Regions from separate parts of the Tardiphaga sp. genome, predicted to be linked through region 3. Evidence: riboswitches for the same ligand, from Rfam matches in the RefSeq annotation. Region 3 holds a riboswitch; each other region holds the start of a gene.
The links. Region 3 has a riboswitch for cobalamin ahead of ACEK02_RS10255 (ribonucleoside-diphosphate reductase subunit alpha). Riboswitches for the same ligand answer to the same signal wherever they lie in the genome.
Positions count from the first base shown of each region.

Region 1 (5,723 bases), on a different contig from region 3:
GCGTCGGGCTGGTCGCACAGAGCATCAAGCTGGACAATGTGTTGACCGACGCCGGCTTCGAGATTGTCGGCGGCACACCGCTGTACAGGCTGGCGTGCCATGCCGACGCCTTCGAGCGGCACGCCGCCTTGGCGCGTCAGCAGATCTGGTGCCGTCGCTTCGACTGGAGCCATGAGTTGCTGCGGTTCGGTCTGCCGCCCGATACGGCTACTCTGAGCCGGCTTGCTGCTGCGCTGGCGAAATAGCCGCCACATTGATCAAACTCCCGCCCAGGGCAGGATAATCGTTTCGTTCCGGTGCTCGGCGCGATAGGCACTGATACGGAACACCTTGGCGACGACGACATCGGAAAGCGCCTGTTGCGGCGAGCCCTGCGCTGCCAGGCGTCCGTTGGACATTACCAGCACCGTATCGGCAAAGCGTGCCGCGAGGCCGAGGTCGTGCGTGACCACGATCACCAGCACGCCGCTGTCGGCGACATCGCGCAGATTCTTCATGACGTCGATCTGGTAGCGCGGATCGAGGGACGCGGTCGGCTCATCTGCCAGCACGATCGGTGCCTCGACGGCGAGGACACGGGCCAGTGCGACGCGGCTGCGTTCGCCGCCGGAGAGTTCGGTGACGCGGCGATCGGCAAAGGCGACGATGTCGGTGGCCCGCATCGCGCGCTCGACTGCAGCCTTGTCTGACGATGTCAGTCGCGCCGGATCGGTCGCGCCATGCGGATAGCGCCCGAGGGCGACGACGTCCTTCACGTCGAGGGGCCAATGCACGACATGGCCTTGCGGCAGATAGCCGAAGCGTTTTGCGCGCTCACGCAGCGGCAGGGACGCCAGCGCATCGCCGGCTATATGAATTGCGCCCGTCGAGAGTTGCAGGCCCGCCAGCGCGCGCAGCAGCGTCGTCTTGCCGGCGCCATTCGGGCCGACCAGAGCGACAAGATGTTGGGGACTCAACGAGAACGCGACGTCGTGCAGCACGGGGCGGCCTGACAGTGTGACGCTCAGATGGCTCGCGGTCAGCAGCGTCTGATCGGTCATGCGACGCCTCCGCCCAGAGCGCGACGCTCGCGCATGATGAGATAGAGGAAGAACGGCACACCGATGATCGAGGTCAGCACGCCGACCTTGATGTCGCTGGTGGAAGGAATGAGGCGCACAGCGATATCCGCCGCGAGCAGCAGCCCAGAGCCGGTCAGCGCGCTCGGGATCAACAGCCGTGCGGGATCGTGTCCGATAATCGGACGCATCAGATGCGGTGCGATGAGGCCGATGAAACCGATCGTGCCAGTGACCGCGACCGCACCGCCAACGCCGAGCGCGACGCCGAGGATTACTAACAGCCGAAGGCGGCTGACATTGACGCCGAGGCTCTGTGCGGTCTCTTCGCCGAGGCTCAGTGCACGGAAGGCCGAGCGCTGGCTCATCAGGATAATGGCGCCAGCTACAATGAATGGAAGCGCCAGCGTGACATGACGGAAGCTGCGGTCTTCCAGCGAGCCGAGCAGCCAGAAAGCAATCTCAAGCGCCGCGAAGGGATTGGGCGACAGGTTCATCACCAGCGCCGTCGCGGCCCCTGCGAGACTGGAGATCGCAAGGCCCGCAAGGATCAGCAGCAACAGGCCCGCATTGCGGCCGGCGATGCCGAGCAGCATGAAGACCGAGAGGAATGCCATCGTAATGCCGGCAACAGGTAACGCCCATGAGCGCACATCAGCCAAACCGAGCGAAATCATCAGCACCGCGCCGAAGGCTGCCGATTGCGGCGCGCCGAACAGCGACGGCGAGGCGAGGGGATTGCGCAACAAACCCTGCAGCGCCGCGCCGGACAGACCGAGAATCGCGCCGATGGCCAGCGCGAGGATCGCGCGGGGCAGGCGGATTTCGCGCACGATGATCTGCTGCACGTCGCTGCCGCCGCCGAACAATGCATCGAGCACCGTCAGCGGCGAAAGCTTCACCGGCCCTGTGCCAAGCGAGCCCAATGCCAGCAGTGTCACGAGACCGACCAGCGCGATGGTCGCGACCGTCCGGCGGCGTGCTGCTGGCGCTATGCTCACCATGTGGCGTTGAAGCCTGCGTAAGCCGCAGGTCCTGTGGTGCCGAAGTTCAGCACTTCCTGATAGTGCTCATTCAGGATGTTCTCGCCGCGGGCAAAGACCTTCCAGTTCGCATCGATCTTGTACTCGGTATAGAGGTCGACGCGGGTATAGGCATCGACCTGACCGACCTGATTGGCACTGCTGAAGCGCTTCGACACCGTCGTGACGCGCGGCTCGATCATCCACTTGTCGGTGGGCGTGATCGTGAGTGCGAAGCGGGCGAAGTTCTTGGGACGACGTGCCAGGATCGCGCCGTTCGAAAGGTCGATGGCGTGGAGGTAGGTGTAGGCTGCGTTGAACTTCAGCAGTCCTGGCAGGATGTCGATGGTCGATCCGACCTCGAGGCCGCTGGTCTCCGCGCGGGCAACGTTGACGTAGCAACCGCTCTGTGTGCCGGTACAAGGGGTGGCTGCCGAGGGGGAGACGAAGTTAATGAGATTACTGAAGGTGTTGGAGAATCCTGTTACGGACATTACCACACGACCGTTCAGGAAGCTCTGATCAATGCCTGCATCGTAGCCAAAACTCTCTTCCGGCACGAGCGTGCGAGTACCATTGTCGGGTGAGTAGAGTTGATACAGCGTCGGCGCCTTGGCGCCGGTGCCGGCGCTGACATGAAACTTTGTACCCGTCTCTGCGATGTTGTAAGCGGCTGTCGCTCGCCACGTTTCGAACCGCGCCACGTCCACGACGTCGTCAACGCGGCCGCCCAAGGTGACGCTCAATCGTTCGCCGATAGGCAACTGCCAGAGCGCGAACAGGGCATTCGTATCCTGCGCTTTACCCAGTTGCGGCGTTAGAGGACTGGCCGGCTGAATACCGGCCTGCGAGATGTCCGCGGTCTCGTGCTGTGTCTTGGTGCCATATACCAGTGAACCCAGTGGCCCCAGCTTCAGCGTCCCTTGATATTCGGCGCCGACGCTATTGGCGAGATACTGCGAGTAAACGACCTTTGTATTCGCGGGCAGAGTGTTGGTGGTGTAGGTCGTTTCGTTGAAGGTGCGTTCGATATGAGTTTCGAAAACATTGATCTGGTGGTTCAGTACGCCGCCGAGCGTGTCGAACGTCGCTTTCCCCCATACCTGGTCAAGCTGACGTGTGGCGCTGTTGGGCGTGTCGGGAAACTGTGGGCTCTTCGACGTCGCGCTGTAAGTGCCATCGTAAGCGGACCGCGTAAAAGATGACAGGATACCGGCTTCCAGCTTCACGTCGCCGACATCATATCCAATCCGGGCCGAGCCGCCGACGCGATCAAATCCGTCGCGTTCGAGATTGGGATACTTCGCCTCCAACGCCGGAATACGATAGCCGAAGCGCGAGAAGCCGTTGCTGTGTTGACCGCTGCCGGTAAAGGCATAGGACCATGGTCCCTGCGAGCCGGTCAGCGATCCGCTGGTCGAGGCGGTGCCATAACTTCCGCCCTCGGTGCGGATGTTGAATTGCGCCGGGCCGGAGCCCTTTTTGGTGATAATGTTGATGACGCCGGTCATGGCGTCGGAGCCGTACAGCGCGCTCTGTGGCCCCTTCAGCACTTCGATACGATCGATCGAACTTGGGGCAAACATTGCGAAATCATAATCGCCGCTCGCCGCGGTGGGATCGTTGATACGGATACCGTCGATCATCACCAGCGTCTGGCCAGTATTGCCGCCGCGCAGGCGCACATTCGCGGTGCCGCCGGGGCCGCCGTTTTCGCTGATATCGAGACCTGGCACGGTGCGCAGCGCATCGACCAGCGAACCGGGATTGCTGGTCGCAATGGTCTCGCCTGAGACGACGCCGATCGAACTGCCGGTGCGATTGAGTTGTTCGGGCGCTCTGTCCGCCGTCACCACGATTTCGGAGAGCTGCTCGGCACTGGACTGCGCATGCGCAGCGTGAGAGCAAGACAGAACAATAACGGCTGCAGTACCTGCAGCCAAATTCCGGATAGCCATTTAACCCCTTCCGTCGACCCACCGTCGAACGAGTGTGAAACTCGTTACCGGCCGGTCTCCTGGCTCGCGGTGGTCTCCCGGTCCGCCTTCCCGAATCTGCGATGCAAATTCAGTGGCTTTGTGGACCCGGAATGGCCGCTTACAGTTGCGGGGGCAGCCGCGGCATAGGGGATAACTCCCCGCACCGCATTCCCGTTTCACCTCCTCGCGGAGGCACCGATAACGACAGACAGGAAGCACAGCACGCCGCGCGGTGCAACAGCCATCGCCGCGTGGCGGACGCTATTGCTCGTGCTGTAGCGCGGCGAGCACGTCGTCGGGGCGCTCGACCATCATCATGTGGCCGGTGCCGGGCAGAATCACCGTGCGGGCGTTTTTCAATGCGGCGGCCAGGGTCTTGCCGGCCTTGGCGGGAGTCATCATGTCACGCTCGCCGAGGATGAGCGTCACGGGGATATCGAGCTGGCCCGCCGCAGTCAGCGCATTCTGGTATGTATTGCAGGCGTTGAGGTCTGCGAACAATACGCCGGGCTTCGTCGCCTCAAGCACGCGCTGCGCGCCGCTGTGCATCCACAACCCCGGCGCGAGGCTGCCGCCGAGTTCGGCGCGAAAGCCGAGCCCCCAGATCGACACCATGTCGATGGCGGAATGCTGATTGGCTTCGGCGTCCTTCAACAGATCCGGGCCGACGGTCATCGTTCCTGCTGTGCCCATCAGATCGAGGCGTGTGATCTTGCCCGGATGCCGCGCCGCGGTCTCCAATGCGATCAGCGAGCCCATGGAATGGCCGATCAGCCGTGCCGTCTTTGCGCCGGACGCATCGATCAGTGCAGCAGTCCAGTCGGCGAGATCGCCGATGGTAGTGAGCGCTTCACCTTTCGAGCGGCCATGGCCTGGCAGATCGGGCGCGAGCACCGCGAAACCGTGATGCGCGAACCAGCGCGTATGCAGCGCCCAGGTCGAGTGATCGAAGCCGGCGCCGTGGATCATGACGACGACGGGCAGGGTTGGATCGAACGTGCGGCCGCCATTGGCGACATAGGTCTCGTGACCGTTGACGGTGAGTTGCATCGCTCAGCCCTTCTGCGAGATGCGCAGCGCCTGCGCGAGGTCATCGATGATGTCATCGGCAGCTTCGATGCCGACGGAGAGGCGGATCAGCTCTTCGCCGATGCCGGCGGCCTTGAGCTGCTCGGCGTCCATCTGCTGATGCGTGGTGCTTCCGGGATGAATGACCAGCGTCTTGGCGTCGCCGACATTGGCGAGATGGCTGGTCAGCTTCAGCGCCTCGATGAACTTGCGGCCGGCATTGCGGCCGCCCTTGATGCCGAAGGAAACGATAGAGCCGGCGCCGCGCGGCAGCAGGCGTTTCGCCAGCTGATAGTCCGGATGATTCTCCAGCGACGGATGCAGCACCCAGTCGACCGCCTTGTTTGCCGTGAGCGCTGCCAGCACCGCATGTGTATTGGCCATATGGCGCTCCATGCGAATGCCGAGCGTCTCCACGCCTTGCAGCAGCTGGAACGCGTTGGTCGGCGAGAGACACGCGCCAAAATCGCGCAGGCCTTCGGTGCGGGCACGCATGATGAAGGCGGCATTGCCGAACTGCTCGTCGAAGACGATGCCGTGATAGCCGGCATAGGGTTCGGTCAGAACGGGGAATTTGCCGGAGGCGTGCCAGTCGA
Region 1 covers NZ_JBGMOE010000227.1:1,543-7,265, reverse strand. The annotation lists gene cobD (threonine-phosphate decarboxylase CobD) at 1-245, shown strand, start outside; gene ACEK02_RS31525 (ABC transporter ATP-binding protein) at 258-1,040, opposite strand; gene ACEK02_RS31520 (FecCD family ABC transporter permease) at 1,037-2,062, opposite strand; gene ACEK02_RS31515 (TonB-dependent receptor plug domain-containing protein) at 2,056-4,038, opposite strand; cobalamin riboswitch at 4,070-4,274, opposite strand; gene ACEK02_RS31510 (alpha/beta fold hydrolase) at 4,321-5,109, opposite strand; gene ACEK02_RS31505 (O-acetylhomoserine aminocarboxypropyltransferase) at 5,113-5,723, opposite strand, start outside.
Region 1: linked by a shared signal. The riboswitch ahead of ACEK02_RS31515 (TonB-dependent receptor plug domain-containing protein) and the one ahead of ACEK02_RS10255 (ribonucleoside-diphosphate reductase subunit alpha) in region 3 are both predicted to bind cobalamin.

Region 2 (5,665 bases), on a different contig from region 3:
ATGAAGGCAGCGATATTTGTCGAACCGGGTCGTATCGTTCTGGAGGACAAGCCGATCCCCGATGTCGGCCCGCTCGATGCGTTGATGCGCATCACGACCACCACGATCTGCGGCACCGATGTGCATATCCTCAAGGGTGAATATCCGGTAGCGAAAGGGCTGACCATCGGACACGAACCGGTTGGTATCATTGAGAAGCTTGGCAGCGCCGTCACCGGCTATCGCGAGGGCCAGCGTGTCATTGCCGGCGCCATCACGCCGAGCGGCCACAGTTACGCATGTCTCTGCGGTTGCTCATCGCAGGATGGCGCTGGAACGAAGCACGGCTTCAAGGCCAGCGGCGGCTGGCGGTTCGGCAATACGATCGATGGTGCGCAGGCCGAGTATGTGCTGGTGCCCGATGCCATGGTCAATCTCAGTCCGGTGCCCGACGCGTTGACGGACGAGCAGGTGCTGATGTGTCCGGACATCATGTCGACGGGATTTGCGGGCGCCGAGCGCGGCGGCATCAGGATCGGCGACACGGTGGTGGTGTTCGCTCTGGGGCCGATCGGACTCTGCGCGATCGCCGGCGCGAAGCTGATGGGCGCGACCACGATCATCGGTGTCGATACGGTGCCCGCGCGCATCGAGGTCGCCAAACGGCTCGGCGCTGATATGGTCGTCGACTTCAAGAAGGGGGATCCGGTCAAGCAGATCATGGACCTGACCGACGGCCGCGGCGTCGATGTGGCCATCGAAGCCTTGGGTACGCAAGGCACCTTCGAATCGGCACTGCGCGCGCTGCGGCCGGGCGGCACCCTGAGCAGCCTTGGCGTCTATTCGACGGATCTGCAGATTCCCCTGAGCGCCTTTTCGGCGGGCCTCGGCGACAACACGATTGTCACCAGCCTGTGCCCCGGTGGCAAGGAGCGGATGCGACGGCTGATGAACGTCGTTGCCTCCGGCCGCGCCGACCTGACGGCGCTGGTCACGCATCACTACAAACTGGACGATATCGAAAAAGCCTACGATCTGTTCGCGCACCAGCGCGATGGCGTGCTGAAGGTCGCTATCACGCCGTGAAGGTGAGGGGGCTTTAACGCGCCGCCCGGCCATGACGATGTGTGTTCGTTCCAGCCGGGCGCCATCGGTATCCGAGCCCATCACATATTGTGAAAGCTCCGGTTCCACGTCGGAGCGATCAGCACCTCGTTGATGCAGACATGCGGCGGCATGCCGGCGATGAAGGCGATGGTCTTGCCGAGATCGTCCGGCTGCAGCATCCGCGCCATCACCTCGGCGCTGGGCGGCACCGGACGATTCTTCATGATGTCGGTCGCGACTTCCCCCGGCGACAGGCAGCAGGCGCGCAGGCCGTTAATGCCTTCATCCATGTTGAACGAATGCGTCAGTGCCAGCACGGCATGTTTGGTGGCCGTATAGGCCGGTCCCGTCATCTTCGACACGATGCGCCCGGCCCATGAGGCGACATTGATGATGCAGCCGTCCTTCTGTGCCCGCATGGCCGGCAGCACCGCGCGCATGCAATACATCACGCCGTTGAGATTGATGTCGACGATCTGGTCCCAGCCGTCCTGGGTGACGTCCTCCCAGCTGCGCTTCGGCACATTGATGCCGGCGCTGTTCACCAGGAGATCGATCCGGCCGTATTTGGCGAGGATGGCCTGCGCCACCTTGTTGACGTCGTCGGCATTGCTGACATCCAGCGCCATTGCTTCCACCGGCTTGCCGCCGGCGCCGAGTTCATCGGCGACGCCCTTCAGCACATCGGCCCGGCGGCCGGAAATGACCACCGTCCAGCCGTCCGCCAGCAGCGCCTGCGCCCCCGCCTTGCCGATTCCGGTGCCGCCGCCGGTCACCCATGCGATCTTGGTCTTGCTGGTCACGATTTTCTCCCTGATCGTTTCTTGCTTCGCGATGTCCATCGTCTTGCTTCACGATGGCCAAAGTGTTCAACAATAATCGCGCCGGCGCCAGTGCCGCCAACTCATGAGCCTCATGCCGATCATGCCGACCGAGACAAAGCCGCCCATCGATCAGAACCGCCTCTGGGACGACCATATGGCGCTCGCCGCCATCACCGATCCCGACAAGCCATGGACGCGGCGATCGTTCTCGCAGCGCTTTCTCGACGGCCGCGCCTGGCTGCGCGAGCAGTATCTCGCGGCCGGCATGACGGTGCGCATGGATGCTGCCGCCAATGTGATCGCGCGGCTGGAAGGCAGCGTCGCGGGCCTGCCGCCGATCATGCTCGGCTCGCATTCCGATACGGTGCCGTCCGGCGGCCGCTTCGACGGTATCTCCGGCATCCTCACCGCGCTGGAAGCGGTGCGTGCGCTGCAGGCGTCCGGCTACAAGCCCCGGCACCCCATCGAGATCGTGGACTTTCTCGCCGAGGAGCCCAGCGAATACGGGCTCTCATGTGTCGGCAGCCGCGCCATGGTCGGCGAGCTCGATGCGAAGATGCTGACCTACACCAATGCGGCCGGCGAGACGCTGGCCGCTGCCATCAAGCGCATCGGCGGTGATCCCGCAGCGATTGCGTCGATGCAGAAACCAAAATTCGCCGGCTATCTCGAATTGCATATCGAGCAGGGCGTCGTGCTGGAAAGCAAGAAGCTCGATCTCGGTCTCGTCACCGGCATCGCCGGTATCACCCGCGTCGAGATCGTGCTGAAGGGCGCCGCCGATCACGCCGGCTCGACGCTGATGGAATATCGTAAAGACGCGAGCCTTCCCGCCGCCGAACTCGTGCTGCTGGTCGCCCAGCAGGCCAATGCGTTTGCGGCGCGCAAGCAGGGCCACTTCGTCGCCACGACGGGGATCCTCGAGATCAGCCCGAATGCCGCCAACGTCGTTCCCGGCGGCGCGCGCCTGATCCTCGATATCCGTGCGGAGAAGGCCGCGCTGGTCGATGAATTCGTGGCACTGCTCGATCGCGAGAGTCTGGCCATCGCCAGGCGTGCGAAAGTCGATCGCGAACGCTTTGCCCTGATCTCGCAGAATCCGCCGTCACCTTGCGATGATCACCTGCGCGATATCCTCGGTCGCAGCGCTGCCAAGCTCGGCTACTCCACCACGACGCTGGCCTCCGGCGCGGGTCACGACGCCGCGTTCATGTCGCATATCGGGCCGAGCGCCATGCTGTTCATTCCGTCCAGGGACGGCAAAAGCCATTGCCCCGAAGAATGGTCCGAACCCGAGCAGCTGGCGGTGGGTGCGGCGACGCTGTTCGAGGCGGTGCGGCTGCTCGACGGACAGAACGCGTAGGGGCCATATACCGTTCCTGTATTCGGATTCCGGCCGGCGCTGCATTATTGACTTCCAGAGCAGCGCCGTCCTAGATCGGGAGGACGGTTTCCCGAAAGGGGATCAAAAGGGAATGCGGTGCGGGCAGGTTCTTCTTGATGGACTGCCCTATGCCGCGGCTGCCCCCGCAACTGTAAGCGGTGAGTCTTTCGTCACATGCCACTGGGAAACTCGGTCCTGGGAAGGCGATGAAAGATATCGACCCGCGAGCCAGGAGACCTGCCGTCATACGTGGTCACACGCGAGGATGTCGGTCGGGGAGTACAGACATTGGCTTCATTGGCAGGGCGCGAGCTCCGCAATGAGACTTGGTTCGCTGTGACGTGCCACAACGTCGAACCGAGGCCGAACCATGTCTTCCGCTATCGTTGCACCCGCCATAGCCTTCACAAGGCGTAATCGCGCCTATCTCTTGTCTGCCGGCATTGTTCCTCTGATGGTCGTCGGCATCACATCGGCAACTGCACAGCAGAGTGTTCAGCTTGATACGATCAGCGTCACCGCCAGCAGGCTCCCGAACGGCATTGCCGGGACGGCCACATCGGTCATCACGGCGGAAGACATCGCGCGTTCGCCAGCTCAGACAATCCAGGAGATCATCGCGCAGACGCCCGGCGTGCAGGTTCAAAGCCTTTATGGTGGCGTGAATGGTGCCGGCACGTCGGTCGATCTGCGCGGCTTCGGCGCCTTTGCGACAGCCAACACGCTGGTGCTCATTAACGGCCGCAGGCTCAACGATATCGACCTCGCCGGCGTCGATCTGTCGTCGATTCCCAAGGATTCCATTGCGCGCATCGAGATCACCAAAGGAAACAGCGGCGCTGTGCTCTATGGCGACAATTCTGTGGGCGGTGTCATCAATATCGTCACCAAGGCTGGCTCGGCCAAGCCTTTCGCGATGCGCGTCGAGGGCGGTGGTGGTTCGTTCAATCAGCGCCTCGGCTCAATCTCGGCGGCGGCCAGTTCCGGGCCATGGTCATCGTCGTTCTATGGCAGCGGCATCACGTCCGATGGCTATCGCGACAACAACAAGCTGAACCAGATCACCGGCGTTGGTGATATCCGCTATAGCGCGCCTGATTTCAGCGCTTACCTGAATTTATCCGGCGACGATCAGCATCTCGGTCTGCCCGGTGCGCGGACGGTGGATCCATCCATTGGCCTGAATCAGCTGCTGACCGATCGCAGGGGGGCGAGCACGCCGCTGGATTATGCCGACAAGCAGGGCGCAAATGTCACGGCCGGCTTCACGAAAACATTGTGGAGCGGCGCTGAACTGATCGTCGATGGCGGTCTCCGCAACAAGGATCAGCAGGCCGGCTTCTTCGGAAGCCTTCCGCTATCGAGCTTCAACGCCAGTTATGTGGACACCAATCTTCAGACCTGGTCGCTGACGCCGCGGTTAAGCATCAAGAATGCGCTGTTCGGGCTGCCGTCGGATATCCTGACCGGCATCGATTATTACGATGCGACCTATCATTCCAGCCGCAGTCAGTTGCGCGGCGTCGCTCCGACCCATGTCTATGATCTGTCACAGCAGACGCTCGCGGCCTATTGGCAGCAGACCGTCGGTCTTCTGCCAAGCACGGATCTGTCCTATGGCGGCCGCGTCCAGCGCACCAGCGTGAATGCGCGGGATCGGTTCGATCCAAACGCGCCGGGCGCCTTCGATACGCAGGCGCTGCCGCTGAACAGCAACGAGACCCAGCATGCGCTGCATATCGGCCTTGAGCATCGCTTGAATGATATCTTTGCGGTGTTCGGCCGCGCCGCCAGCGCTCTCCGCACGCCGAATGTGGATGAACGCGTGGCGTCGGGGCCCTCGTTCGATGCCAACTTCAACCCAATCCCTGGTACATTTTCGCTGAAGACCCAGACCTCCAGGGATATCGAGGCTGGTTTCCGTATCTCGGCAGGAGCGTTCAAGGCTCAGTCCAGCATCTACGGAATGGATCTGGATAATGAAATCCAGTTCGATCCAGTGAATTTCTACAACAGAAATCTCGATCCGACCCGTCGCTACGGCTCGGAGACCAGCGCTTCGCTGCAGGCCAGCGACACGGTTCTGTTGCGCGGCGGCTTGGCGCTGACGCGCGCTGTGTTCCGTGAGGGCACCTTCGCAGGCAATGACGTGCCATTGGTATCACGCTTCACTGCCAATGCCGGCGTCACCTGGAACGTCTGGGAAAAATATGCGGTGATCGATGCGACCGTGCGCTACTGGAGCAGTCGCCGCATGGACAACGATCAGGGCAATGCTCAGCCGCTGATCCCGGCGAATGCGACGGTGGACCTCAAGTTGAGCGGCGAGTATCAGAATGTCTTCTGGTCGCTGAGTGTCAATAATCTGTTC
Region 2 covers NZ_JBGMOE010000227.1:20,548-26,212, reverse strand. The annotation lists gene ACEK02_RS31605 (NAD(P)-dependent alcohol dehydrogenase) at 1-1,065, shown strand, start outside; gene ACEK02_RS31600 (SDR family oxidoreductase) at 1,146-1,889, opposite strand; gene ACEK02_RS31595 (Zn-dependent hydrolase) at 2,002-3,273, shown strand; cobalamin riboswitch at 3,341-3,554, shown strand; gene ACEK02_RS31590 (TonB-dependent receptor) at 3,749-5,665, shown strand, end outside.
Region 2: linked by a shared signal. The riboswitch ahead of ACEK02_RS31590 (TonB-dependent receptor) and the one ahead of ACEK02_RS10255 (ribonucleoside-diphosphate reductase subunit alpha) in region 3 are both predicted to bind cobalamin.

Region 3 (5,723 bases):
GCGAGCCGCTGGCATGGACGTTTCAGTGGATCATGATCGGCGCCGTCGTGGCGGTGCTCGTCCCGTTGTGGCGAAGCAGTGTGCGATACGAATTGAAAGCAGCCGCGCTGGCGGTCGGCGCCTTGCTGACGACGCCGTATCTGTTTCTGTACGACGTCATGGTGCTTGCAATTGCCGTCGGCTTTCTCGCGCGTATCGGTCTCTCCGAAGGCTTTCAGCGCCACGAACTGCCGATCCTCGGCGCCGCCGCGGCGCTGTTGATTGCTTATCCATTCCTGGGCGGCCCCACTGGCTTCGGCGCAACGCTGCTGGTGGCAGCGTTGATCGCCATGCGAATCCGAAGCTCTATTCGCTCCACGCCGAGTTCAGGATGACGCTGCAGAAATTAACGCGCTTGTAGCTGGGGTCGCGAAGTTCGAGCACGTCAGCCTTGACGTTGCCGAAGGTGGTCTCCGGCTTGTGGATCGTCCCTGCAGCGAACGCATCGATGATCCCGTTCTTGAAGTCATGGCCGCGCGGATGGCAGGCACACACTTCGTGGCGCTGATGTGCCGTGAATGCATCGTAGTCCAGACCAAGTACATCCATCTCGACACCCGCCGTCACCAGCGCCACGACGGGGCGCTTGTGCTTGGGAATGCCCGGCGTCGTGTGAAGCGCGATGGCGTCCCAGACATCGTCGATATCGCGTTCATCGATATGGTGGCTGCGCAGGAAGTCTGCGGCAGCATTCGCGCCATCGACCTCGAAACGCTCCTCCTTGCTCGCACAGGGCGCCTGCAGGCCCATGTCGTGAAACATGGCGCCCACATAGAGTAACTCGGAATCGACCTTGAGACCCTTGCGCTGCCCCGCGAGCGCGCCGAACAGGAAAACGCGATTGGAGTGGTGATACAAAAGCTCACTTTCCGTATCGCGCACCAGTTGATCGACCTGGCGGGCGAGGGCGCTGTCCGGCACTTTAATGCCGGCAATCGTCTTGCTCATGGGATGCTCCTTGCACTGTCGTTGTGATGCATCCGTTGTCGTCCGAGGGCGGTGTTCTCGCAATCGCGCAACGCCCTGTAAAACTGCCATTCATCCCTGATTTCCTGCCGGAACGCGACTATCTATTCTTCGGCGTCTGGGTTTACTGCCATCGATGGAATGAAGCATCACCATGAAGTCCGTTGCGCTTGCGATCTTTCCGGGTGTCCAGTCGCTGGACGTGGCCGGTCCGCTTGATGTGTTCATGGAGGCCAATGGCTTCGTCGCGCCGAGCGACGGCTACGACATCACGCTTGTTGCAGCAGACTGCACGCCGCTCCGTGCATCGAACGGTTTGCGGATATCCGCCGATCTGGCGTTCAGCGACGCGAAGAAGCCCTGGGATCTGGTTCTGGTTGCCGGCGGGCCAGGTCTGCCGTCGGCGGAGGCCGATCCGCAGCTCACCGAGTGGCTGGCCAGCGCAGCACTCCATGCGGAGCGTTACGGCTCGGTGTGCACCGGTGCATTCGCGCTCGGCCATGCAGGTCTGCTCGACGGCAAGACGGTGACGACGCACTGGCAGAATGCGCCGCTATTGGCGCTGCGTTTCCCCAAGGCGCATGTGGAGTTCGATCGCATCTATAGCCGCGATGGCGCGCTCGTGACATCGGCCGGCGTCACCGCAGGCATCGATCTCGGTCTCGCACTGGTTCAGGAAGATCATGGTGCCGATGTTGCGCTGGCCGTGGCCAAGCGTCTGGTCGTGGTGGCGCAGCGGCAGGGCGGCCAGTCGCAATTCAGTCCCTATCTGGTGCCGCCGGCCGAGCCGGGTTCACCAATCGCGCGCGTCCATGCCCATGTGATGGCTCATTTGCGTGACGCGCACAGCGTGGATGAACTTGCGGATGTGGCGGGCATGAGCGCGCGAACTTTCGCGCGGGTATTTAAGCAGGAAACGAAGATGACGCCCGCAGATTTCGTTGAGGGCGCCAGGATCGACACGGCGCGTAACCGCCTCGAAGGCAGCGATCTGCCGCTGAAGATGGTGGCCTATGAATGCGGCTTCACCACCGCCGAACACATGCGTCAGGTCTTTGTGCGACGGCTGGGCCTGACCCCCAGCCAGTACCGGGCCAGCTTTCGCGCGGTCTGATCCGCTCAGGCGAGCTGCAAAGAGGAGATTGGATCGCTGGCCGGAAAACTGTCCATCAGCGCCTCGTTCAGCATCTCGTCGAGGCGGCGACGGGCAATCTGCTCCGTTGTCTCGAACGCCGCGGGCACACCCGGGCGCTCGACGATAGTATTGAAGTTCATCCTCTCGGTGGTCGTTATCAGGTTGCGCATGGCATCCTCCATTGGTTGATGATCGTGTTCTGCGCTTCACAGCGCTTCCGGACAACGAATCGCATCGTGCAGAGACCGCCACCGATGCCGCGGATCCTGCCAGGGCAAGCAGTTGTCCACGGGACCAACAGCCGTCATGAATTTGTCCGCTTGACACTCTGCCACGGGTCACACCAAATGTAGATGTCACGGTCCGCCTTGTCGCAAGACTTGGTGGCTAAGAGGGAAGCCGGTGAAGACGTTGTTTTCGCGTCCAATTCCGGCGCTGCCCCCGCAACTGTAAGCAGAGAGTTTGTTTCGTCTGAAGTCACTGATGCCCTGTCGGCATTGGGAAGACAGAAACAAGCGCTTGAATCTGCGAGCCAGGAGACCTGCCGCGACACCAGAACGTCCATGGGCGGGGTGTCCCAGCGGTCGCTTGCAGGCAATGCCGGCGGGATGTCCGCCGTGTATTTTGCAGCGTCCTTTCGGCCCCAGCCCCCATTGCTTGATGCATCACACGGGGTCTTGCCGATGCCTACTTCATCTTCCGTCTTGTCCAACGGCCGCGATGCGGCTCATACGCCGCCGGTTCAACGGTCGCCGGAAACGCTCGCTGCACCCGCGCGCGAACCCTCGATGCAGATTATCCGCCGCAACGGCACCGTGTCGCCTTTCGACGGCAGCAAGATTTCCGTGGCCATGACCAAGGCGTTCCTCGCCGTCGAGGGCCACACCGCTGCCGCGTCGCGCCGCGTTCATGAAGCGGTGGAGCAGCTCACCGGCGACGTCGTCGCCGCGCTGACGCGCCGTGTCGGGGAAGGGCGCACCTTCCATATCGAGGACGTGCAGGATCAGGTCGAACTGGCGCTGATGCGCAGCGAGCATCACAAGGTCGCGCGCGCTTATGTGCTGTATCGCGAGGAGCGCGCCCGCACCCGCGCAGAGGAACTGGCCGCCAAGCCTGCGCTCGTCTCCACCGCGCCGGTGCTGCATGTCACGCTCGCCAACGGCACCCGGGCGCCGCTCGATTCGGCGCGTCTGGCGCTGATCGTCAACGAGGCCTGCGCCGGCCTCGATGGCGTCGAGGCCGCCCCGGTGCTCGAGGAAACCCGCCGCAATCTCTATGACGGCATCACGCTGGATGAGCTGGCACTGGCCGGCATCATGGCCGCGCGCACGCTGGTGGAGCAGGAACCGAACTACACCTTCGTCAGCGCCCGTCTGCTGCTCGACAAGCTGCGCACTGAAGTCCTGTCCTTCGTCCATGGCAGCCTGACGCATGCATCGCAGGCTGACATGACCACGCGTTACGCCGACTATTTCGGCGCCTATATCAAGACCGGCATCAATGCCGAACTGCTCGATCCTGAACTCGCGCGTTTCGACCTCAAGCGAATCGCCGCAGCGCTGAAGCCGGAAGGCGATCTCCAGTTCCAGTTTCTGGGCCTGCAGACGCTCTACGATCGCTACTTCCTGCATGTCCAGGGCAACCGCATCGAGCTGCCGCAGGCCTTCTTCATGCGCGTCGCCATGGGCCTCGCATTGCGCGAGATCGACCGCGAAGCCCGTGCCATCGAATTCTACAATCTGCTGTCGTCGTTCGACTTCATGGCCTCGACGCCGACTCTGTTCAATTCCGGCACGCTGCGCCCGCAGCTGTCGTCCTGCTTCCTCACCACCGTCGCCGACGATCTCGACGGCATCTTCAAGTCGGTGAAGGACAATGCGCTGCTGGCGAAATATTCCGGCGGTCTCGGCAATGACTGGACCCGCGTGCGCGGGTTGGGTGCCCATATCAAGGGCACCAATGGCGAGAGCCAGGGTGTGGTGCCATTCCTGAAGGTTGCCAACGATACGGCCATCGCCGTCAACCAGGGCGGCAAGCGCAAGGGCGCGGTCTGTGCCTATCTGGAAACCTGGCATATCGACATCGAGGAATTCCTCGATCTGCGCAAGAACACCGGCGACGACCGCCGCCGCACCCACGACATGAACACGGCCAACTGGGTGCCAGATCTGTTCATGCAGCGCGTTGAGCTTGACGGCGAATGGACACTGTTCTCGCCTGACGAAACGCCGGAACTGCACGATCTCTATGGCAAGCCCTTTGCCGAGCGCTATGCGGCCTATGAAGAGAAAGCCGCGCGCGGCGAGATCCGCGTCTTCAAGAAAGTGCGGGCGACTGACCTGTGGCGCCGCATGCTGACCATGGTGTTCGAGACCGGCCATCCCTGGATCACGTTCAAGGATCCCTGCAACCTGCGCTCGCCGCAGCAGCATGCCGGCGTGATCCACTCGTCGAATCTCTGCACCGAGATCACTTTGAATACGTCGGATGATGAAGTCGCCGTCTGCAATCTCGGTTCGGTCAATCTGCTGAATCACATCGGCAAGGAAGGTCTCGACCATGCGCAGCTGAAGCGCACCGTGACTACGGCGATGCGGATGCTCGACAATGTCATCGACATCAATTTCTACACCATCCCAGAAGCCCGCCGCTCGAACCTCAAGCATCGGCCGGTCGGTCTCGGCCTGATGGGCTTCCAGGACGCCCTGCAGGTCCAGGGCATCGCGATGGCGTCGGACGCTGCCGTCGCCTTCGCCGACACCAGCATGGAAGCGATTGCCTTCCATTCGATCTCGGCATCGGTCGATCTCGCTGCCGAGCGCGGCCGTTATCCGTCCTTCGATGGATCGCTGTGGAGCCGCGGCATTCTGCCGATCGACTCCATAGAAATACTCGCCGCTGCGCGGGGCGGCGTGCAGATGGATCGTTCGACCACGCTGGACTGGAACAGCCTGCGGGACCGCGTGAAGTCCACCGGCATGCGCAATTCCAACGTGATGGCGATCGCGCCGACGGCGACGATCTCCAATATCTGCGGTGTCGCGCAGTCGATCGAACCCGCCTATCAGAACCTCTATGTCAAATCGAACATGTCGGGCGACTTCACGGTGGTGAACGCGTTTCTCGTGCGCGATCTGAAGAAGCGCGGGCTGTGGGACGAGGTAATGGTCTCCGATCTCAAGTATTTCGACGGCAGCGTCGGATCGATCGACCGCGTACCCGACGATCTCAAGGCGCTGTATGCGACCTCATTCGAGATCGACAGCGCGTGGCTGATCGAGGCGGCCTCGCGCCGGCAGAAATGGATCGACCAGGCGCAGTCGCTCAATCTCTACATCGCCAATCCCTCCGGCAAGAAGCTCGACCAGCTTTATCGCCTCGCCTGGACGCTGGGATTGAAGACGACCTACTACCTGCGCTCGCGCAGCGCGACGCATGTGGAGAAGTCCACGCTGAAGGGCACCGACGGCAAGCTCAATGCTGTGTCGGCCATGGTGGCGACAGCGAACACGGCAGGCGCGCCGATTCTCGTTCAGTCTTCCGTCACGGCACCGGAGCTGAATGTCGCGATGGCCTGCTCGAT
Region 3 covers NZ_JBGMOE010000062.1:100,825-106,547, forward strand. The annotation lists gene ACEK02_RS10235 (glycosyltransferase family 87 protein) at 1-374, shown strand, start outside; gene ACEK02_RS10240 (HD domain-containing protein) at 346-987, opposite strand; gene ACEK02_RS10245 (GlxA family transcriptional regulator) at 1,154-2,119, shown strand; gene ACEK02_RS10250 (hypothetical protein) at 2,125-2,322, opposite strand; cobalamin riboswitch at 2,483-2,704, shown strand; gene ACEK02_RS10255 (ribonucleoside-diphosphate reductase subunit alpha) at 2,824-5,723, shown strand, end outside.

Region 4 (5,723 bases), on a different contig from region 3:
GACGGTATCGGCGAGGCCGTCTTCGTGCAGGGCGCCGGTGATCGCGATGCTGGTCGTCACCGCCAGCAGTGCCGCGATCAGCGGCGACCAGAATTCGCTCGCGATCAGGAATACAAGCGCGGATGCTGCGCCGATGCCGGCGCCGACAAGCGGAAAGTATTTTATCGCCCGCGCCAGCCAGTCCCGCTCCGGCGCGTTGGCCGAGTGCGGCGTCGGCACCACGGTCAGAAAGCGGATCGCATTGAGCAGATGCGGATCCAGCGCCATCTAGATCTTTCCAGCCAGCACGTCATCGAGGCTGGCGACGTCGGTCAGCATGCGCGCGGCGGCGCGGACCAGCGGCACCGCCAGCAGTGCGCCGGTGCCTTCGCCGAGGCGCAGGCCGAGATCGAGCAGCGGTTTGGCGTCGAGTGCGTTGAGTACGATATCATGGCCGCGCTCGGCAGAGCGATGTGCGAACACGCAATAGTCGCGTGCCGCCGGGCAGAGCCGAACGGCGAGCAGCGCGGCAGCGGTCGAGATGAAACCGTCGATGATGACGGGGCGTCGCTGCGATGCCGCACCAAGCACGGCGCCGGCCATGCCCGCAATTTCGAGCCCGCCGAACTCGGCGAGCACATGCAGCGGCACGGTTGCGTCGCTGCGTGCAGCCGCTTTCGTGATCGCCGCGCGCTTGCGCGCCATACCCGCGTCGTCCTGCCCGGCACCAACGCCGATACAATCATCCAGAGGTGCCGGCGCGAGCCGATGAACCACCAATGCCGAGGAGGCGGTGTTGCCGATGCCCATTTCGCCAAGCGCGAGGATGTCTGCGCCGGCCTTGATCTCGCCAACGGCGATTCGGTAGCCGCGCATCAGCGCATCAATCGCCTGCGCTGAAGTCATCGCCGGCTCACGCGCGGCATTGGCCGTGCCCATGCGCACCTTGGCGTCGATCAGCTTCGGATGAACCGGCAGTTCGGCCGCAACGCCGATGTCGATCACGCGCACACCGATATTGTTGGCCGCGGCGAAAGCATTGGCTGTGGCGCGGCCGGCCAGATAGGTCATCACCATCGCAACGGTCACCGCCGACGGATATTGCGACACGCCCTCGGCGACGAGCCCGTGATCCCCAGCGAATACCAGCAGCACGGCACTGTCGCCGCGCGGTTCGCCCGGATGCCGGATCATGCCGAGCTGAAGCGCCAGATCCTCGATTCGTCCCAGTGATCGCGGCGGCTTGGCCTTGCCGTCGATGACGGCACGGATGCCTGCCGCGATCTGCGGGTCGACGGGCGCAATGGCGGGTGGCTGCCACAAGGACTGAGAATGGGCGGACATAGGGTTCCTTTTCGCGGCCTAACTGACGCAAGACGGCCTGCAAGGTCAACAGGTCCGGGCGGTCGCTTGCCGGCGCGGTTGACCCCGGCGCACCCGGCAGATAGCGTCTTTTGCGATGGTCCTTCCGCGTGGAAGGTGAATAGGGAAGCCGGTTTGAGGCCGGCGCTGCCCCCGCAACTGTAAGCGACGAGCCCGCGCTGGTGCCACTGGGAATTCCCGGGAAGGCGGCTGCAGGCTTTGACTCGCGAGCCAGGAGACCTGCCATCACGAACTGTGCTTTGGAGGCGTCGTCGGGGCGGGGTGCACCGGACGGGAGCGAACCGACGGCCATGCTGTCGGCGCGATCCAACAAAGCTCGTAGGCCCGCGAGGGCATGAACTGAGCATGTAATGGATCACGACAACGCCGACATCTCTGGCGAACAAATTTCGGTCGAACCGCCGCGACCTGTACCGGCTTGCCCCGTTGTCGTGAGCGTGTGCATCAGCTGCAAAGCCGCCGATACCGGCACGATCGTAGGCCCTGAGATGTTCGATGCCGTGAAGGCCGCGCTCGACGATGGCGATGCTGCAGTGATGGTGCGTCCCGTGCAATGCCTCAGCGTCTGCAAGCGGCCGGCAACGGTCGCGGTGACGAGCCCGGATGGCTACACGTTCCTGTTCGGTGATCTGCAGACTGACAGTGGCAGTGCGGCGCTGGTGACCTTCGTCGACTCCTATCAAAAATCCGACTACGGCCTCGTACCTTGGCGCGAGCGCGCCGAGGTGTTGCGGAAGGGCATGGTTGCGCGTGTGCCGCCATTGCGTTGGTCGCCCGAAGACGGGCGTGCGCCGAAATGACCGCCGCTACAACAACACTGGTGCTGGGCGGTGCGCGCTCGGGCAAGTCGTCTTTCGCCGAAAGGCTGGTCGATGGCATCGGCTTGACGAAGGTTTACCTGGCCACCGCAACGGCCGGCGATGACGAAATGCACGTCCGTATCGCGCAGCATCGCAGGCAGCGCGGCGAAGGCTGGATCACCGTGGAAGAACCGCTGACCCTTGTCGATGCCCTGACGCGCGAGGCCACGGTGGGGCGCGTCGTGCTGGTGGATTGCCTGACACTGTGGCTGTCCAACCTGATGTTAGCCGAGCGTGATCCGGAGATCGAAGCGAAGCGTCTGGTGCGCTTTCTCGATGTCTCGCGCTATCCGATTGTCTTCGTGTCCAACGAAGTCGGGCTCGGTCTCGTGCCGGAGACCCCGCTCGGCCGTGCCTTTCGTGATGCACAGGGCCGGCTCAACCAGATCATCGCGGCCGCCGTGCCGAATGTCGCTTTCATCGCGGCCGGGCTTCCGCTCTGGCTCAAGCGTTCCCAGGAGAATTGAATGTCCCGCGTTCCCGTCACTGTGCTCACCGGATTTCTCGGCGCCGGCAAGACCACGCTGCTGCGCTCGCTGCTGACCCAGGCCGATGGCCGTCGCATCGCGGTGATCGTCAATGAATTCGGCGATGCCGGTTTCGATGGCGGTCTCGTTGAGGAATGCGCGGCTAAAGCCTGCGCGCCCGGCGATATCGTCGAGCTCACCAATGGCTGCATCTGCTGCACCGTGGCCGATGACTTTGTGCCGACCATGGACAAGCTTCTGTCGCGCGAACGGCCTCTCGATGCCATTGTCATCGAGACATCGGGGCTCGCGCTGCCGCAGCCGCTGCTGAAGGCCTTTGCATGGCCGGCAGTGAAGACCCGCGCCACTGTCGATGGCGTCGTCACTGTCGTCGATGCGCTGGCGCTTTCTGAGGGCCGCGTCACGCTGGACGAAGATGCTGTCGCCGAGCAACGCGTCAGGGACGAAGGCATCGAGCATGACGATCCCATCGAGGAAGTGTTCGAGGATCAGCTTGCCTGCGCAGATCTCGTGGTGCTCTCGAAGAGCGATCTGGTCGCTCCGGAGAAACTTGCCGAGATCGAGGCCAAGCTTAAAGCCGTGTTGCGCCCGGGCGTGAATATCGTGCGTTCCAAGGGCGATCTCGCGCCATCGGTGCTGATCGGCCTCGACGCGGCTGCGGAGGACGACATAGCGGCCCGCGCCGGTCATCATGGCGAGGAGGAAGAACACGACCATGATGATTTCGACAGCATCGTCGTCAAACCCGCCGCCGCCACCAGCATCGACGCGATGCGCGCACGCATCAGTGACGCGCTTGGCCTCGACGGCGTGCTGCGCGTGAAGGGTCATGCGCGCATCGCCGACAAGCCCGCGCCGATCGTGGTGCAGGCCGTCGGTGCCCGCGTCGAGCTCGCTTTCGGGCGGCCGGATCTGGCGCAGGCCGAGCATCTCGTTGTGATCGGCCTGAAGGGATTCGACGGCGACGCGGTACGAAAGGCACTCGCCGGGTAACGCAGGTTCACCCGCATGCATCTGAAGCTCGATACCTCCGGCAGCATTGACGACGGTGACGTCGCCCGCGATCTCGGGCAGGACACTGCCGATATCGTCGTGCTGTCGGCGGCGGACAGCGATCTGGCGGCATTCAATGCGGCGCATGCGACACTGCCAGGCGATTTCCCCAGCGTGCGGTTCACCAACATGCTGGCGCTCGGTCATCCTGCGTCGGTCGATCTCTATGTCGAGCGCACGCTGGCCAGGGCGAAGATCGTCGTGCTGCGCATGCTCGGCGGCATCAGCTATTGGCCCCATGGCGTCGAAAGCCTGCGCAGCGACGCACTGAGCCGCGGCGCCAAATTCGCCTGTTTGCCCGGCGAGATGGAGTGGAATGCCGAGCTGGCCGCGCGTGGCACGGTCAGTAGCGATGACACCCACGCGCTGTGGCGCTATTGCAGCGAGGGTGGCGTCGATAACGCGCAGCTGGCCTTGCGCTATGCCGCGCATTTGATCGGCTATGGTCAGGAGCCACCTGCGGCACGGCCGATGCCGTCAGCCGGATTCTGGCCGGGTGAACCGACACCGGATGATCGGCCCAACGCCATCGTGATTTTCTATCGCGCGCTGGTCGCAGGTGGGGATACCGCTGCGATCGATGCGTTGCGTCTGTCTTTGAGTGCACGCGGTCTCAATGCCGTCTGCCTCTATGTAACCAGCCTGAAAGATAAGCGCTCCGCCGCTTTCCTGCGTGCCGCGCTCGGAGCCTATCCGCCGGATATCATCATCAACGCGACAGCCTTCGCCACAGCGACCGCGCATGACGATGCCGGCGTGTTGTCGGCATCAGGCTGTCCGATACTGCAGGTCGCACAGGCCGGCATCTCGCGCGCCAGCTGGGAAGCCTCGACCCGGGGTCTCACGCCGCGCGATCTGGCGATGCATGTGGTGCTACCTGAAGTCGATGGCCGTATCTTCGCCAATGCCATCGCCTTCAAGGAACGCGGCGCTAGCGATGGTGGCTTTGCGCCGACCACATTGCAGCCGGTGCAGGATCGCATCGATGCGACCGCTGATCTGGCGCGCGCCTGGGTCCGCTTGCGCCGAACCTCCGCGAGCGAGCGTCGTGTCGCGCTGATCCTCGCGAACTATCCCAATCGTGACGGTCGTCTCGCCAATGGCGTCGGCCTCGATACGCCGCAGAGCCTCATCGATGTGATCGCAGCCATGGGCAACGCCGGATACGTCACCGGCGATGCGCCCGGCACCACAGCCGCGATGATGCAGCTATTGCAGCAGGGGCCGACCAATGCGCTTGCCGGTCGCGCGGAGCGAGACGGTGGCGTGACATGGTCGCCGGCCGATTATCACGCGGCGTTCGCGACATTGCCCGCTAATGTGCAGGCAGCAGTCGAGACACGCTGGGGCAGGGCCGAGAACGATCCGCATGTGGTCGATGGCGCCTTCTGTCTCGGCCTGCATCGTTTCGGCAATATCACTATCGGCGTGCAGCCGGCGCGCGGTTACAATATCGATCCCAAGAGCACTTATCACGATCCGGATCTGGTGCCGCCGCATCACTATCTCGCATTTTATCTCTGGCTGCGCCATGACTTCGACACCCATGCGGTGGTGCATCTCGGCAAGCACGGCAATCTCGAATGGCTCCCGGGGAAAAGCGCAGGTCTGTCGGCGGATTGTCTGCCCGATGCCGTGCTCGGTCCGCTGCCGCATCTCTATCCCTTCATCGTCAATGATCCCGGCGAGGGCATTCAGGCCAAACGCCGTGCCTCCGCCGTGATCATCGATCATCTGACGCCGCCGATGACGCGGGCTGAGCTGCACGACGATCTGGCGCGGCTGGAGAATCTGGTCGACGAATATGCCATGGCGACCGATCTCGATCCCAAGCGTGCGGCAGTGATCGCCGAGGACATCCTGTCGCTCGCACGCGCGCAGCAGATCGATGCCGACGTTAATGTCACCCGTGACACACCGACGGGTGAGGCGTTGCGCGCGCTCGATGCCCATCTCTGCG
Region 4 covers NZ_JBGMOE010000227.1:13,712-19,434, reverse strand. The annotation lists gene cobS (adenosylcobinamide-GDP ribazoletransferase) at 1-267, opposite strand, end outside; gene cobT (nicotinate-nucleotide--dimethylbenzimidazole phosphoribosyltransferase) at 268-1,323, opposite strand; cobalamin riboswitch at 1,423-1,604, shown strand; gene ACEK02_RS31570 (DUF1636 family protein) at 1,713-2,162, shown strand; gene cobU (bifunctional adenosylcobinamide kinase/adenosylcobinamide-phosphate guanylyltransferase) at 2,159-2,689, shown strand; gene cobW (cobalamin biosynthesis protein CobW) at 2,690-3,703, shown strand; gene cobN (cobaltochelatase subunit CobN) at 3,719-5,723, shown strand, end outside.
Region 4: linked by a shared signal. The riboswitch ahead of ACEK02_RS31570 (DUF1636 family protein) and the one ahead of ACEK02_RS10255 (ribonucleoside-diphosphate reductase subunit alpha) in region 3 are both predicted to bind cobalamin.